DNA from 4 places in the Rhizobium sp. PL01 genome. Region 3 is predicted to be linked to each of the others. Evidence: riboswitches for the same ligand, from Rfam matches in the RefSeq annotation. Region 3 holds a riboswitch; each other region holds the start of a gene.
What was found. Region 3 has a riboswitch for cobalamin ahead of R6X40_RS24760 (DUF1636 domain-containing protein). Riboswitches for the same ligand answer to the same signal wherever they lie in the genome.
Positions count from the first base shown of each region.

Region 1: it holds a riboswitch for cobalamin, as region 3 does, so the genes downstream of both, R6X40_RS08870 (aromatic ring-hydroxylating dioxygenase subunit alpha) here and R6X40_RS24760 (DUF1636 domain-containing protein) in region 3, are expected to answer to the same signal.
Region 2: it holds a riboswitch for cobalamin, as region 3 does, so the genes downstream of both, R6X40_RS02830 (CbtB domain-containing protein) here and R6X40_RS24760 (DUF1636 domain-containing protein) in region 3, are expected to answer to the same signal.
Region 4: it holds a riboswitch for cobalamin, as region 3 does, so the genes downstream of both, bluB (5,6-dimethylbenzimidazole synthase) here and R6X40_RS24760 (DUF1636 domain-containing protein) in region 3, are expected to answer to the same signal.

Region 1 is NZ_JAWQUM010000003.1:235,404-239,611, forward strand. Features, by position in the region: gene R6X40_RS08860 (diguanylate cyclase domain-containing protein) at 1-292, shown strand, start outside; gene R6X40_RS08865 (DUF6656 family protein) at 293-898, opposite strand; cobalamin riboswitch at 1,267-1,465, shown strand; gene R6X40_RS08870 (aromatic ring-hydroxylating dioxygenase subunit alpha) at 1,588-2,838, shown strand; gene R6X40_RS08875 (hybrid-cluster NAD(P)-dependent oxidoreductase) at 2,840-3,937, shown strand; gene R6X40_RS08880 (hypothetical protein) at 4,100-4,208, shown strand, end outside.
Region 2 is NZ_JAWQUM010000001.1:605,345-609,552, forward strand. Features, by position in the region: gene R6X40_RS02815 (glucoamylase family protein) at 1-252, shown strand, start outside; gene R6X40_RS02820 ((2Fe-2S)-binding protein) at 289-1,146, shown strand; gene R6X40_RS02825 (CbtA family protein) at 1,191-1,961, opposite strand; gene R6X40_RS02830 (CbtB domain-containing protein) at 2,154-2,330, opposite strand; cobalamin riboswitch at 2,378-2,648, opposite strand; gene R6X40_RS02835 (EAL domain-containing protein) at 2,914-4,208, shown strand, end outside.
Region 3 is NZ_JAWQUM010000012.1:18,890-23,097, forward strand. Features, by position in the region: gene R6X40_RS24745 (acyl-CoA thioesterase) at 1-103, opposite strand, end outside; gene R6X40_RS24750 (hypothetical protein) at 296-571, opposite strand; gene rpsU (30S ribosomal protein S21) at 1,321-1,557, opposite strand; cobalamin riboswitch at 2,212-2,427, shown strand; gene R6X40_RS24760 (DUF1636 domain-containing protein) at 2,536-2,943, shown strand; gene R6X40_RS24765 (ABC transporter ATP-binding protein) at 2,969-3,763, shown strand; gene R6X40_RS24770 (ABC transporter substrate-binding protein) at 3,780-4,208, shown strand, end outside.
Region 4 is NZ_JAWQUM010000002.1:112,384-116,591, forward strand. Features, by position in the region: gene R6X40_RS04920 (phytanoyl-CoA dioxygenase family protein) at 1-999, shown strand, start outside; gene R6X40_RS04925 (SDR family oxidoreductase) at 1,088-1,909, shown strand; cobalamin riboswitch at 1,951-2,164, shown strand; gene bluB (5,6-dimethylbenzimidazole synthase) at 2,208-2,915, shown strand; gene R6X40_RS04935 (DUF2865 domain-containing protein) at 2,916-4,025, opposite strand; gene R6X40_RS04940 (acyl-homoserine-lactone synthase) at 4,201-4,208, opposite strand, start outside.

The sequences.
Region 1 (4,208 bases), on a different contig from region 3:
CTTCTTGATCAACGCGGGCGAGGAGCGGGAAGTGGTGCGGCTCTTGGCACTTTTGCGCTCGGCTTTGCGCGGCACGCATTTCAAGCACCCAAAGACCGGGCGCGATCTTGGCTGCGTGACGCTTTCGGTGGGCATATGCATGTCGGATGACGCCAGCAACGCCTTCGATCTCGTCGGCACGGCGGAAAAGGCACTCGCCAGGGCGCAGGGCAAGGGCGGAGACCAGACGGTCGTCCACGGCGCCGAAAGCGAGCAGCCGCCCGGGCGCGACTGGCTGATCTACAAGCAGTGATCAGAGGCTGCCGATGATCTTGCGAAGCTCTGAGTTGCGGGCGCCGAGCAGAAGCACGTTTTTCAGCGCTTCCTTGGGATCGCGGGTGCGAAACAACAGGCCGTTGTCGTGCACCGCACGATTGACGGTCAGTTTTCCGGCCTCGGCGTCCATCTCCGTGGCGACAGCGAAATACATCCGCGCGTAACCGATCTTGATCTTCTCGAAAAAATGCTGGTCGTCGCCGATATCAGAGAAGAAATTGGCAATGTAGAACGACCAGCGGACATCCTCGAATTTGGCGAATTTCGTCCGCGCTGCCGTCACATGGCAATAGCCGAGATGCGGGCTATCGGCGAGCGTGCGGTGAAAAAGCAGTTTGGGAAAACGGATCGAACGGTGGAAACTGTTGATCCGGTCATGCGTCACGCTCCCGGCGACTTCGAGCTTCTTGCCGGTGCGGGTGGCAACTTCCTGATGGGTCAGATAGCGTTTTTCAACGGCGCTCCATTCCTGCTGGTGCCGGTTGATCCGTCCTGTCCGCAGGAATTCGGTATAGATCGCCGCCTTCGGCAAGGGAGCCGGTTTCTTGACCACGGCAGAATCGAAATATCTCAAGTTTGACATCGGCCTGTACCAGAATGCGACGGAATGCGGACAAGGCATTGCCGGGGCGTAAACGCTTGATCGGAAGAGGCTACATTGTCAGGGTTAACGCAGTCTTTCGTCACGCTACCCGCGTGCCATGGTACGGGGCTTGCGCGCGACGTCGGCAGGGGCGCCGCTGGCGGCGTTGAATGTCGCAATGAGGGGCCGTTTGTGCCAATTGAAACGGCGTTTGGCCGAAAAGGCGCCATTTGCCGAATATTCGGCGGATGACATTGTTTCTGCTTATAAAATAGCCAGACCCCAGCGTTGTTTCACGCAATATTTTCCGTGTCGTCTTTCTGGAATCGGATGTCGTTAATTGGCGGCTATATTACCGGAAGTGAGGATTAGATGAAGACACTCAAGGTGCCGCCTTTATAGGGAGGGTGGAGAATTGGGAAGCCGGTCGAAATCCGGCGCTGCCCCCGCAACGGTGGTGGAGCGAAACCTCGGCAAAAGGCCACTGGAGAAATCCGGGAAGGCGCCGGGATCGTCCGCAAGGACAGCTCCAGAGCCCGGAAACCAGCCTTGTAGCGAAATTGATATCTGGGTTGCGGCGGGCAGCCGGAAGGAGAACCACGATAATCACGCGCTCTCCCGGCGCGGCGGTGGTTCCTTTCCTGCCTGCAGCACCCTTCAAAAAGGTTGGCGAGCACAAGGAAATGACCATGGATCTCCGCAGTGAAGTCCTTCGCAAATTGAAAAACCGGCGCGATACGCACAGCCTGGAGCAGGCTTTCTATACCGATCCCGATCTCTACAAGCTCGATATGACTGAGATCTGGTACAAGGACTGGCTGTTCATCGGCCATGACTGCGAAATCCCGAAGTCCGGCAATTATTTCACCGTACAGGTTGGCGAATATCCGGTCGTGGTCGTCCGCGATCGCACCGGCACTGTCCGCGCCTTGCACAATTCCTGCCGCCATCGTGGCTCGCGTGTCTGTGCTGGCGCCAAGGGTTCGTCCGCCAAGCTTGTCTGTCCCTATCACCAGTGGACCTATGAGCTCGACGGCAAGCTGCTGTTTGCCCGCCAGATGGGCGAGGATTTCGACAAGAACCAGCATGGCCTGAAACCGATCCATTGCGAAACCATCGGCGGTTACATCTTTATCTGCCTCGCCGAAGAGGCGATGGATTTCCAGCCGGTGCGCGACATGGTCTCGTCCTATGTCACGCCGCACAATCTCAAGGACACCAAGGTCGCGTTTGAAAGCACGATCATCGAGAAAGGCAACTGGAAGCTCGTCTGGGAAAACAACCGCGAGTGCTATCACTGCGCCGCAAATCACCCGGAACTCTGCCGCACCTACCCGGAAGCGCCGACGGCAACCGGCGTGCAGGGCGCCAAGGACGATCCGGTCATCGCCGCTCACTGGGAACATTGCGAATCGTCCGGCCTGCCGAGCGAGTTCAAGATGGATCCATCCGGCCAGTTCCGTGTTGCCCGCATGCCGTTGATCGAGGGTGCCGAAAGCTACACGATGTCGGGAAAGCGCGCCGTCAAGCGCCAACTCTCCAACGATGTCAGCCAGAGCCATATCGGCACGCTGTTGCTGTTCCATTATCCGAGTACCTGGAACCACGTGCTGGCCGATCACGCCATCACCTTCCGCGTCCTGCCGCTCGGCCCGGAACTCACCCAGGTCACCACCAAATGGCTGGTGCACAAGGACGCGGTCGAAGGCGTCGATTATAACCTCGAGGAACTGACCCACGTCTGGACCGAGACCAACGATCAGGACCGCCAGATCGTCGAGGAAAATGCCTTTGGCATCCGCTCGCCTGCCTACCAGCCCGGCCCCTATTCGCCGGAACACGAGGGTGGCGTGATGCAGTTCGTCGAATGGTACACAAACTTCCTGGCGGATCGCCTGAAGGGCAGCTCGATCTCCACTCCTCTGGTTCGGGTCGCCTGACATGACGATTGCCTCATCCTTCCGGCACTTCGACGAGTTGCAGCCGTTCAATGACCGGCAGCAATTGCTGGAGTGCATTTCCGTCACCGCCGAAGGGCCGGATGTGATGACATTCGGCTTCAAGGCCGACAAGGACAGCTGGTTCCGATATCTGCCGGGCCAGTTCGTCACACTCGAGCTACCGGTGACGCCAGACGATCCGGTGATGCGCACCTACACATTGTCCTCGACGCCGTCGCGGCCGTTTTCCGTGGCCGTCACCGTTAAGGCCCAGGCGTCGAGCATCGGCACGCGCTGGATGTTTGATAACCTGAAACCGGGCATGAAACTCAAAGCCTTCGGTCCGCTCGGCGACTTCTCGTTCGTGCGCCATCCCGGTGCAAAATACCTCTTCATCTCCGCCGGGTCCGGCATCACGCCGATGATGTCGATGACCCGCTGGATGGCCGATTGCGCCCCGCAGACTGACGTCTCCTTCCTCTCCTGCGCCCGCCAGCCGGACGATCTGCTGTTCCGCGACGAACTGGAAAACATCTCGCGCAACATGCCGAACCTCAATCTCGGCTTCATCGTCGAGACCCATGCACCGCGCCATAGCTGGCACGGGCTGCGTGGCCGCATCGAGACGTCCAAGCTGGCGCTGCTGGCGCCGGATTTCCGCGAACGCACCGTGTTCTGCTGCGGCCCGGAACCGTTCATGCGCGGCGTCAAATCCATGCTCGAGAGTGTCGGTTTCGACATGAACCGCTATCATGAAGAGAGTTTTCAGCCGGCCAACGCGCCGGATCCGGCAGAGCTTGCCATTCGCGCCGGAGCGGGGGAGGTGGACGCAGCAGCAGTCTCCACCATCACCTTCACCATGGCCGGCAAGGACGCCAAGTGTCAGCCCGGCCAGACCATCCTGCAGACGGCACGCTCGGCCGGCGTCCGCATCGGCGCTGCCTGCGAGGGCGGGTTATGCGGCACCTGCCGGGTGATGAAGATTTCAGGAGAGGTCGAGATGAACCACAATGGTGGCATCCTCGACGACGAAATCGATGAGGGCTATATCCTCGCCTGCTGTTCGCGCCCGATCGGGGATGTGCAAATCGAGGCGTGACGTGCTGGAACTGCCGAGCGGCTGATAAGCCGCCCGGCATGGCCGCCCACCGCCCAGCAGCCGGGCCAAGACTGATCACCATCAAGGGGTGTTTGAAGCTGGAAAGCCTCGCGTAAGTTGCATTGGTTAATTTCAGAGGGCAATCGATACGGGACGTGACATATGCGAACCAAAGATCTGACCTATGAACTTCTCCAGGCCTCGAAGATGAGCGCCGAACGTAGCGACAAAAGGATGCTTGTGTTCCTCATCGAGATGGCACTTCTGGAAG
Region 2 (4,208 bases), on a different contig from region 3:
GCGACACGGCATATGCTGTCGAGCTATCCCGATGTTATCGACGCAGGACGCTTTCTGGGCAGTTTCAATCCAAGCGTTCCCGGCAAGACGGCGGAGGGGTGGCTTAACAACCGCAGCGTTGGTCTCGACCAAGGGCTGCTGGTGATGATGATCGAAAACCATCGCAGTGGCATTTACTGGAACCTGCTGCGTGAAACGCCGGTTATCCGGCGTGGCCTTAGACGGGCAGGCTTTTCCGGCGGCTGGCTTTAAGGTACACGGGCTGCCAGGAGATAACGGGCGGCCCCTGTGGACGAGAACCGAGATTCAGGCAGTTTTAAAGAGGATGATGGAAGACAGGCAGATGCCGCCATCGCCTGGCAGGCGGAGCATTTTCCGCAGGTCGCTGTGTCTCGGGAACGGGAAGGTGGTGGTTTTCTGCAGGTCACCGAGGCATGGCACGGTGATGGCGATATGGTCGAGTGCCTGCTTGACTATCAGAACCGCTTTGCCACCGGGATGGATGACCGCGTCAAAGGCGCCCATCTCATTTCCTTCTACAGCCACCATCTAAGCATAGCGGCTGCAGCAATTTATTTGCGGACAGGGCTGGTTGCTGACCTGCGCCCGGATCGGCTGACGTTCCGGTTTGAACCTATCGTTCCGCATGACCGCGTTCCACCGGTGGAAATTTGCCCGTCGGGTGTCTGCCGCTTTCATTTTCGCTTCGCAGGCTTTACCCGCATTGACCACTGGGCGGTGCTTTTTCACGATATGTTCGTCGAAAGCTTCATTCCGGTGATCGAGGCGCTGCAGGGCCGGACCGGCCTATCCCCGGTCGCACAGTGGCGGCTGGCTGCTGATGGCATTGCCGGCGCTTTTCTGGAGGTCGGCGCGGCCTTGGGCGAAGAGGAATGCGCAATGACTGCAGCCCTTGCCATCATCAACCGGACGGGCTCGCCACTCTCGTCCGACGTTGTGCGATACACTAGGCTCGACGCCGTTTGCGCTGGCGTTGCGGTCGAGCGTATCTTCCGGCTGCGAAGCGGCTGCTGTCTCAACTATCGAACAGAGGGTGGGGATTTCTGCGATGTCTGCGTGCTTCTCGACGAGGAGACGCAAAAAAGCCGCCTGCGTGCCCATGTCGAGCGCACCGGCGGCTTCTGATCGCCGCTACCGCGCAAGCAGTGCCTGCGCGGTAGAGATAGGGCTCAAGCCGATTTCAGAAACCGGTCGTTCAGGTATCCCGAGATCACACCGAGCACGATCCAGAATGCCAATGTCGTTGCCAAGGCGGCGACCGCGAACTCTGCACCGAGAACAGCCGGAACCGGGCTCGAAATGTCAGACGGCTGCGGCGCGCCGTAGACATGAGGTGCTGCGATCAGGACAAGACCGATGATCTTCGCAAGGATTTCACCGCGCAAGACGATGAGATAAAGGCCGGCGACAGAGAGAGCGATGGTCGCGATCCACCAGATCTGCCGGTCATGAAGATCGGCGGCGGGGAAGCCCGGCAACTCCGGCGGCAGGCCGATGGCGGGCAGAAGGTGAACCGTCAACCAGCCGCAGGCCCCCCAGAGAGCACCGTTGCGCAACGTAATCGGATAGTTGAAGGCAAGGCTGGCACCCGCGAGCAGCAGACCAAAGCCTGCGCCGGCCACGAGATTGGCGAGCAGCGTCCCAGAAAAGCGGCTCATGCCGAACATGATGCCGCCCTCATCTTCGTGCTCCCCCTCATGTGCGTAAGCGGGCGTGATCGGTGAGAGTGCCGACAGCATATCGCCGATCACCGACGACCGGTCGAGCGAGGAGTGCTGCTGGCTTTCTGTGCCAGCCGGCGGTTCGGCTGCTGGTTCCTTGACTTCATATTCCTCGGCATGAAGGATGAGCGGGACCACGCGCAATTCCTGCGCCGCCGTCATGAAGACGCCCGCAATCAATCCAGCCACCAATGCGGCCAGAAGTGTTTTGACAATCATTTGATACCCCCAAGTTCAAGCGGAGCAGATCTATCGTTGGTGCCCAACGCTTGTTGTGTTTCAATTCCCATGCGAAAAAATCGCCCAATGCCGAAGCAGGGGCGCACTTCATCGCCGCGTGATTTCCCGATGAAATCCGCGATCCTTGTTGTCGATGTCGTGCGGAAAGCGCAGGGCCTTCCACAGCCTACATCAATGGCAGGGGAAGCCGTAGGAATGGCGAACGTCGTGTGCGGTGTCATGCAGCACGGCGGAATTGGCAAGGCCGGCACCGAAAACCAGGAAGCCGCCGATCAACAGGGCGAGAATAGCGGTCGTGATGCGGTCGTTGAGAGAAAGCGGAACGCTTGAAACTGTAGTCGTAGCCATGACAACCTCCGTGATGGCGCGTGGGAAATATCCCACCCAATTGGGCACCATGCCCTTCATCAACCGGCAGGTTTCCTGGCTCGCGGCGTCAGGCGCTTTCGCGCCAAGGAGCCTGCCTCACCTTCCCGGGGCAGGGGCACAAGGCCCGTCGCCGCAGTGGCTTCTACCGGATGAACGTACCGGCATGACAAACTCTGACCGCTCTACAGTCGCGGGGTCGGCCGTGATAAAGATGCCCAGAATGGGTCCATCCGTCACGTTCCCATTTACTCCCCGAAAGCACCTCGCTCCCAGAGAACCAATTGATGCAATGATGATTATGCCGCTGCCCCGGTCATGTCAATTCAACGCTGCGACCTCCAGTAGCGCATTGCCGCCTTCGATTTTTGCGTTCCCCGTCGAAATTCGATATGCAAGATGTCGTTAAAAGCGCCTAAGTTGCAGATGGTTTATTTGAAGCAACACTTAATGGTTGATTGTTTTGAAAAATGCTCTTCTCTTCCAATGGAACAATAGTTCTTTAGGAACCTTGGTGTAGAATGCGGCGGCGCTGAAACGCGAAGAATCCTTCATAGAGAAAACCATGAAAGCGGCGAGGTCCGAACAGGAATTCCAGAATATTCTTCGCCGCTTGGGAATTGCGCTTGACGCTTCTCAGATCGGTGTGTGGGAGCACGATACGCAGAAAGACGAAGTCGTCTGGGATCTGCAGATGCACCGGCTCTACGGAACCGGAAAGACGCAAAAGCGCGTCAAGGCGGAGGTATGGATGAACGCGATCCATCCCGATGATTTTGCCCAGGCCCAGGCCGATTTCGACAAGGCGATCGCAGCCAAGGATGTCTATTCCTCGGAATACCGGATCGTTCTGCCCAACGGTGAAATCCGCTACCTTCGGTCTCGCGCCTATTGTTTCGAGGAAAACGACAATATCACCCTCATCGGGGCCGAATGGGATGTCACTGCCGATGTATTGCTCAATCGCGAATTGCGGCGGCAGAAGGCGATTGCCGAAGCGCGCGCGGTTGCTCTTGAAGCGAGCACCGGGCGGATCGAATATGCGGCCGAGCACGATTACCTGACAGGGCTTCCCAATCGCCGGTTTTTCGACCGGCGATTGGGCGAGCTTGCCAGCGATACCGGACTGGAAAAGCTGGCAATCCTGCACATCGGTCTCGACCGGTTCAAGCAGATCAACGATACCGCCGGCCATTCGGCCGGAGACGATGTCTTGAAATCCTGCGCCAAGCGGATTGAAGCAGGCGTGCCGAAGAACTCGTTCATTGCGCGGGTCAGCGGAGATGAATTCGCGGTTCTGATTGCAAATTTTACGTCGCTGGATGATCTCAAAAGCCGGGCAGAGCGGTTGACGCAGCAATTGAAACAATCGGTTTGGCACAATGACGAGGAGTTGCGTACTGGCGGGTCGATCGGGGTCGCCGCTGCCAGCGGCCGCCATATCGCCGGGCTTCTGGCCGAGTCCGATATTGCCCTTCACCGCGCCAAGAAACTCGGCCGGGGGCGGGTTGAGGTGTATTCGGCGCAATTGAAGGCGCAACTCAACAACGAGCAACGGGTCGGCAGGCAATTCGCTCATGGACTGGAGAAGGGTGAATTCATTCCCTACTATCAGGCGCAGATCGATGCCCGCACCCGGCGTGTTGTCGGGATGGAGGCTCTGGCGCGCTGGCGCCATCCGAAGCGCGGACTGATTCTGCCGGGCGAGTTCATCAAGGTTGCGGGTAATCTCGGCCGGCTGGACGATCTCGATTCCGCAATATTGAAAGCAGCGTTGAAAGACCGCCAAAACTGGATAAGGCAAGGCGCGCATGTGCCCCGCATCGCTGTGAACGTATCGGCCGCCCGGTTGTCGGATCC
Region 3 (4,208 bases):
CGTCGAACATCGCGGCATAGTGACGGACGTTCATATGCCCCATGACATCGCACATCCACGGATGGGCAACGCCGACATAGGTGACAAGCGATCGATCCGGCATATTTTCCTCCGCGCGTCTCACCGAACGACAAGTTCCCTGCCGTTGGTGCGGCGGAGGCTTAGCGTAAGCGTTGGGGTCCCGCAACACGGGCTCGCACGAACATGGCCGCTGCGCGTGTCCGTTCGGACAGCAGCCCAGCGGCCGGTCTTGTGAGATCGGATCAGCGAGGCATCGACCTAAGAAACCGCCTTTTCACATTTTGGCAAAGTTGGTAATCCCGTAAGTGAGGCCGGCGCCGGTTTGAATTGACAACGTCCCACCACTGGCGCCAACCCAGGCAGCATCGATGTTCAGCGTCGGGGAGCTGATGCGCACCGTATTGGCGGTTGGCCAAGCAAACACAGTGGCGGAATACGGAAGGGAAAAGCTGCCATTAGGGTAGCTAGAGACAACCTTGCAAGGCTTGTCGAGAATATCTGGCCCATGCGGGATGTTGGCGTTCAGCGTGATGTTGCAATAGGTTGCCATATTGAAACTTCCATTGGTTTATGCCGCTTAAAAGCGAACCTGGTAAATTCTGCGGTTTGAAAGTGTTTCGTTACGGACCATCAACAGCCAGGCCGCGACACATGGGGCAAGGAGGCACGTTTGCGCATCGCCATGGCCTGCTTAAGCCGAATGCCGCGATCTCTGTCGATTTGGGACTGGTCCATTGATCTACCTCTAGAATCAATCAGAAGTAGATAGGAATAAAATTCCTATGTGTAGGAAATATTTCCTTTTGCGTTAAATTCCCCGAAGCTTCACAGCGGCAGTATGCGGCATGGAACTCAAATCTGTTTTCGGCAATGCGGGAACATGATCACACCCCGCCCCTTGAACGCCAGAGAAGCAGAGACGAGATGATCGTGGCGGGAGGTGACCACCGCCAGTCCGCAGGAGAGTGAACCGCCGAAACATGGCGGGCATCGGCGTCAGTGAACGCGGATGGGGCAAGGCCAAGGCTTTCAGCGAGCACAATGGCGGCAGCGCCCCGGAAATAGCGACAGTTATTTGACCGAATCGTTTGAGCGCAAAAGGCGATGACCATAACAGGGCAGGCGGTGACCTTGCACGACGGTGCTATCGGCCGACCACTGACTTCGCCCAGCACCGAGCGTCACGGCAGGGGGAACCCGAGTCTTCCAAATCAAATCATTGAAAAACAAGACGAGGCGCGCCCGGATGCCGGACACGCCTTGGACTAGAAAGCCCAATCTCGTCAGAAACCGCTGATATTAGCGGGTCATTGGCTTCTTCTTCGGCGCAGGCAGAAGGCCTTCGCGCTGAAGCTGCTTGCGCGCGTTCTTCCGCTGACGGCTGATTGCCTCAGCCTTCTGGCGCGCCTTTTTGACGGACGGCTTCTCGTATGCTTCCCGCATACGCATTTCACGGAAGACACCTTCGCGCTGAAGCTTCTTCTTCAACACTCGGAGAGCCTGATCGACGTTGTTATCGCGAACCAATACTTGCATGTGAATCTTTCAAAGTCTGATGTTCACTAAAGAGATGGCAGGGGCAGTAGAGCAATTTACGAACCAAATCCAGAGCGTAGGGCAAAATTTCTCACATAATTCGCATAGACTTTTGCGCATGCCCTCAAACTTTAGCAGGAACGCCCTTCATCAATCTGACAATTTTCGGCCGGAAACGTTGAAGAACAGGCCAAAACACCCCACAGCCAAGGCCACTATTGGCCGCTCTTACCCTCCGGCCTCGTTGTCGCTGAACTCAGCATCAGCCATGGGTAATGGCAATCGCCCGTCCAATCGTTGCGATCCACACGACAAGGGCAAAGATCGCGACGCTTCGTTCCGGGTGTTCAGCGAGATTGAGAAAATGCATTTTACGCTCCGACACAGTTGATGGAACCTAATTATGCTCAACCTGCCGGGCCGGCGGTTACCGCGGGAACAGACATTTTCTCCACCACATCGTGCAAGGGGATACACTCGGGAGTGTTTTCACCAAGGGTGATCGGGCCCAGTGAGATCGTCCAAATTGTGGGCGCTACTCACAACAGTTGGCAACTGCGGCACTTGACCAATATCATGTAACTGAATAACATTACAGTCGTAACGAGGATATTGAAAGATCGGTATCCGGCGTTGTTTGGTCGGTGGAATCATGCGAAATGTCGTGTTGATGGTGCTGCTTCCAGGTGACCCTGGAGCGGCTGAAAAGGGAACACGGTGAGGATGACCCATCAGGGGCCAAAACCGTGGCTGCCCCCGCAACTGTAAGCGGAGAGTGCATTCACAACATCCCACTGGCCAAAAGCCGGGAAGGGGTGGATGCGCACTGACCCGCGAGCCAGGAGACCTGCCATCATCGATGATCAACTGCAACGGACGGGGTGTTCCGATGGAAAAAATCTGGCTTGAAAGCAGCGCTGTTGCGCGCCTGCAGTTTATCGCCATGTGGACTCCGGACGTCGCCACCGGGGGTAAAACATGGCGCATCATCCACAGCACATCATAACCGTCTGCACCGATTGCCGGATCACCGGAACCGCGTGCCGCCCGGGACTGGAACTGCTCGCCCGCCTCAACAACAGCCTGTCGCGCCTAGGTGTTGGCAGTGGGTCCGACTTCTCTATCGAGGGTACCGTCTGCATGGCAGGTTGCCGGCGGCCCTGCACGATCGCGTTCCAGGCCAGCGGCAAGGCAACCTATCTGTTTGGTGATATCGCACCGGATACGGATATCGGCGCGCTGGTGGATTTCGCCACGACCTATGCCGAACGGCCGGATGGCCTGACACGCGAAGCCGAACGCCCTCGCGGTCTCGGTGGCAAGACCATTGCCCGCATTCCGGCCGCCTTCCTTGTTTCGGAACATAGCGGGGAGCGCGTTCAATGAAAACCGTGATCCCGGGAGACAATCGATGAGCTGCGACGGGCGGGGTGCCAGCCTGAACGTCTTGAACGTGAGTTGGGGGCCAAAAACCAATCTGTTCCTCGTTCGCGACGTCAGCTTTTCCCTGGAGGCTGGCAACCGGCTTGCCATCGTCGGGCCGAATGGTGCTGGCAAGACATCGCTGCTGCGCTGCCTCTATCGTGGCGTGACACCACTGGAAGGCCGCGTCGAAATCGACGGCGAGGATATGCGCACGCTTTCCGCCCAGGCTGCGGCCCGTCGAGTTGCCGTCGTGCTGCAGGAGATGCCGGCCGATTTCCCGTTCACCGTCCTTGATGTGGTGATGATGGGCCGGATTCCAAGGCGCCAAGGCCTGACAGGCTGGACGGACAATGATCGAGCGCAGGTCGCCCATTGCCTCGAACATCTCGATCTCGTCCCTATGGCCAATCGCCAGTTCGCGACGCTGTCGGGCGGCGAGAAGCAGCGGGTACTGGTTGCCCGCGCACTGGCGCAGGAGCCGGACATCATCATTCTCGACGAACCGACCAACCATCTCGATATCCGCCACCAGCTGGAAATTCTCCATCTGCTGGCCGGGCTGAAGCTAACCATCGTCACGACGCTGCATGATATCAACCTGGCCGGTGCGTTTGCCACCCATGTGGCGCTGATGCGCGATGGCCGGATGGTCGGTTTCGGCCTCCCGAACGAAGTACTGACAACCCACGCAATTTCGACCACCTTCGGCGTAACGGCCCTTTCTCACCCCGCACAGGGCAATGCCGCCGCGCGTTTTTCATTTTCCCTCAAGACCGCCTGAACCGAAAGGACCAATCATGCCCTCTTTCCGCCTGCTCGCCTCCGCTGCGGGTTTCCTCGCCACGGCATTCATCGCCATGCCGGCGTTTGCCTATCCGGTCACCGTCAAGAGCTGCAACCGCGACGTCACCTTCGATAGCGCTCCGCAGCGGGCGATTTCCAACGATGTCAATCTCACCGAGATGATGCTGGCTCTGCAACTGCAGGACCACATGGTTGGCTATACCGGCATTTCCGGCTGGAAGACGCTGGATGAAAAGCTGCGCGAAGGGGTCAAGGAACTCCCTGAATTGTCGGAAAAGTATCCAACCAAGGAAGTGCTGCTCAATGCCGACGCCGACTTCCTTTTCGCCGGTTGGAACTACGGCATGAAAGTTGGCGGCGAGGTGACGCCCGAAACACTCGATCCGTTCAAGATCAAGGTCTATGAGCTGACGGAATCCTGC
Region 4 (4,208 bases), on a different contig from region 3:
GGGCGCCGGGCGGTGCTTGCCGAAATCTGCGATGCCTTCGCGACAGGACCGGGCGTCGTCGTGCTGAAGCGGGCATTTGAGGATACGGCCGTCATCGACACGGCGAGCGGGATTTTCGACGATATCATCAACGAACAGCACCGGACCAATACCGGCGGCGGCGACCATTTTGCCAAGGCTGGCGCCAACGACCGCATCTGGAATTCGCTGGAAAAGCACTGCCTGCGCGACCCTGAGAATTTTGCTGCCTATTATGGCAACGCGCTGATCGCGCTGGTCAGCGAAGCCTGGCTCGGGCCGAGCTACCAGATGACCGCGCAGGTCAATCGGGTCAATCCGGGCGGAGCGGCACAATCGGCGCACCGGGACTACCATCTCGGCTTTCAGACGTCGTCCGCGATCGAGCAGTTTCCAGCGCATGTCCACCGGTTGTCACCGGTCCTGACGTTGCAAGGGGCGGTTGCCCATTGCGACATGCCGCTAGAAAGCGGACCGACCCTGTTCCTGCCCTACAGCCAGACCTATGTTCCGGGCTATCTGGCGCTGAAACGCCAGGAATTTCGCGATTATTTTGATCGCCATCATATTCAATTGCCCCTGTCGAAGGGGGATCTGGTGTTCTTTAACCCGGCACTCTTTCACGCAGCCGGAACCAATCGCTCCGAGGGTATCAAGCGCGTAGCCAACCTTTTGCAGGTTTCCTCGGCTTTTGGCCGGGCAATGGAGACCGTCAATCGGCAGCGCATGAGTGCCGTGCTCTATCCGGCGTTGAAGGCAATGCTTGCGGATGGCCGGTTGTCCCATGCGGAAGCGGGCTGCGCGATCGCATCCTGTGCCGAGGGCTATTCGTTCCCGACCAATCTCGACAGGGACCCACCCGTCGGCGGGCTTGCTCCGAAGACGCAGGCGCAGTTGATGCACGAGGCACTGTCTGGTGGTTGGGAGGAGGCCGCGTTTACCGCAGCTCTTGCGGCACAGTCGGAGAAGAAACTCAGCTAACGCGTTACAATCACCCAATTCGAACTCCTGCCCGAATTCCGGGCGGGAGTTTTTTGACATCAGCGACATTGAAACCGGAGGAAATGCAATGAGCAATGACTATGGCCGTCTGGACGGCAAGATCGCGATCGTCACCGGCGGCACCCAAGGGCTGGGCGCAACGATCGCCACGCTGTTTGCCGAGCGCGGTGCGGCAGGCATCGTCATCTGTGGCCGCAACGCCGCCAAGGGCGAGGCCAAGGCCGCCGAGATCGGCAAGGCGACGGGTACCAAGGTCGTCTACGTGCAGGCCGATCTTGAACAAGTCGAGGATGCGCGCAAGGTGGTTTCCGCCTGCGACAGCGCATTCGGCCGGGTGGATGCGCTGGTGAATGCGGCGGCGATTACCGATCGCGGCACAATCCTCGATACCAGTCCTGAACTGTTTGACCGGATGTTTGCGGTCAATGTGCGGGCGCCGTTCTTCCTGATGCAGGAGGCGATCAACGTGATGCGCCGGGAGAAGATCGAGGGAACCATCGTCAATATCGGGTCGATGTCGGCCAAGGCGGGGCAGCCCTTCATTGCGGCCTATTGCGCTTCCAAAGGCGCCCTGGAAACGCTCACCAAGAACACGGCCTATGCCGTCCTGCGCAACCGCATTCGCGTCAACGGTTTGAACATCGGTTGGATGGCGTCGGAAGGCGAAGATCGCATCCAGCGCGAATTTCATGGTGCGGCAAGCGACTGGCTGGAAAAGGCTGCCGCCAGCCAGCCGTTTGGCCGTCTGGTCGATCCGGCCGAAGTGGCACGTGCCTGCGCCTATCTGTCGTCTGGTGAGTCCGGACTGATGACCGGCTCGGTGATCTGCTTCGATCAGTCGATCTGGGGTGCCTATGACGGTTCTCCGCATCCGGTCGCTGCCATGTGAGGACAACAGGCGGGCCGCCTTGCAATCGGCGGCCCGCTATGGCCATATCGGTCCGTTCAGGTGCCCGCGCAGGCGGGAGAATCGGGAATCCGGTGAAAATCCGGGACGTGCCCAGCGCTGTAACGGGGACGGCTTTGTGTTTGTGAATCTCTGAATTATTTCAGAATTCTGCCACTGGATCTTAAACCGATCTGGGAAGGCGGCAAAGCCGGATGATCCGCAGTCAGAAGACCGGCCTGACGAGATAGACCAACCCCGCGCGGACGGCGGGAGGTTTCGCATTGTTGGGGATCAAACGATGCAAACTGAACCGCAAGACCGCCTTGTGAAGGCGGACGCATTTTCAACAGACGAGCGCGCTGCCGTCTACCGGGCCATCGAAACCCGCCGCGACGTGCGCGATCAATTTCTACCGACACCGTTGCCCGATGACGTGCTCGGGCGGCTTCTTGCCGCCGCTCATAGTGCACCGTCCGTTGGCTTCATGCAGCCGTGGAATTTCATCGTTGTCCGGGACGAGGAAAAGCGCGCTCGTGTCTTCGAGGCCTTTCAGCGCGCGAACGAGGAAGCGGCGCTGATGTTCGAAGGCGCGGCGCGGGATCAATACCGGTCGTTGAAGCTCGAAGGCATCCGCAAGGCGCCGGTGAGCATCTGTGTTACCTGCGATCCGACGCGGGCCGGAAAAGTGGTTCTTGGCCGGACGCACAATCCGCGCATGGATGCGTTTTCCACTGTCTGTGCGGTGCAGAACCTGTGGCTGGCCGCACGCGCCGAGGGGGTGGGTGTCGGCTGGGTCAGCATTTTCCATGATCGCGATATCAAGGACGTGCTCGGCATTCCCGATCATATCGAGATCATCGCCTGGCTGTGCCTTGGTTATGTCGATGCGCTGTATGCCGAGCCGGAGCTTGCCGTCAAAGGCTGGCGTCAGCGCTTGCCGCTTGAGGAGCTGGTGTTTGAGGATACCTGGGGCGTCAGGCCAAGCAATCGATCAGCAGGCGATTGATCAGTTGGTTTGCTGCTGCTGATATCCCGGACCGGCAGGATGCCTGAGATCGATCGAGGTTTCCTGCGAGGGCAGGAAGCTTGGGCCGACGACGCGGACCTTGGTGTCCTGCGGATTGTAGGGCCGGTCGGCAATTGTGCTCTTTGCCTCAATCGGGTCAGCCTTCTTGCTGGTGCGAAGGTCGATGACACCCTTGCCGTCGTCCGGCGTGCTTTGTTGCGTGGCTGTCCGGCTGGCTGGAGAGCAGCCGCATTGGCCGGGCCGGCTGAGATCGCGGGTTTTGTAGGCGAAAGCCGACGGCAGGTCGGCATAGGGCTCGCCGGTGGCGGCGGAAACCATCTGATTTGTTTCTTCGGTTACGAGCGCGTGATAATAGAGCGCCGTCTCTGTTCCGGGGCAGCGCCTCTGACAGGTTTCGGCATCGCGCTGGAAATCGGCCGGCGATGAATTCGACGAGATCGGAAAGAACGCCCCGTCACAGGTGCGGACACAGAGTGTCCGCAGGCTACCGGGATAGTCGGCGCTCGGCCCAAAACCATCATCCGGTGTGGTGAAGTCGGCGTTGCTGCCGCGCCAGTCGTCATAGCCTTCGTTGATCGGCGGCAGGTCGTTTAGGATATTCCGGTGGGTTTCCGGTTCTTCCACGGCGGCGTTGAGGACTTCATCCTGTTCCTCAAAGCAGCGATTGGCAGCCAGCGCGGCGTGAACGCGCCGCCGGCTGATGTCGCTGTTGCTGCCATCCAACATGGATTGACGGCGCGCCTTCAGCGTTTCGAGATCCATCTCCATCTGCGATATTTCGGCACCGAGGCTATGGCAGGCTTCTTCGTTCTCGCCTCCGACAATGATGACGCTGCCTGAACTGCATCCCATCCGTCTGAGATCGCTGCGCGCCTGCCGCAGGTCCAGGTTCTGGCGGGAGATCGCGCCGGTATAGTCGCGCAGATTGGCATTGGAGGCGACGATCTTCGGCAAGCTGGCAAGGTCAGCACTCAGCCGTTCGCACACCGATGAGGCGTCGGCTGTGGCCGTCATGACCAGAAGAAGCGGGGCTATCAGCGCCGCAAAGGATATCGAACGGAAGATCACGTGTTTCTCTCGCCTGAGCATACCGGCACCGCGCCGGGTGCGAAGGAACATCCCGCGCACTCTGACTTTCCTCCCATCATAGCGTCATTCGACGGTGCTGCAACGCAGTCCGCAAACCAGCGTTAACGGCAGGTGGGAGAAACATGCTGGGCGAGGCGGGAGAGCCACAATCGGCGGCTCTCCCGGGGCCGGTCGTTTAAGCCG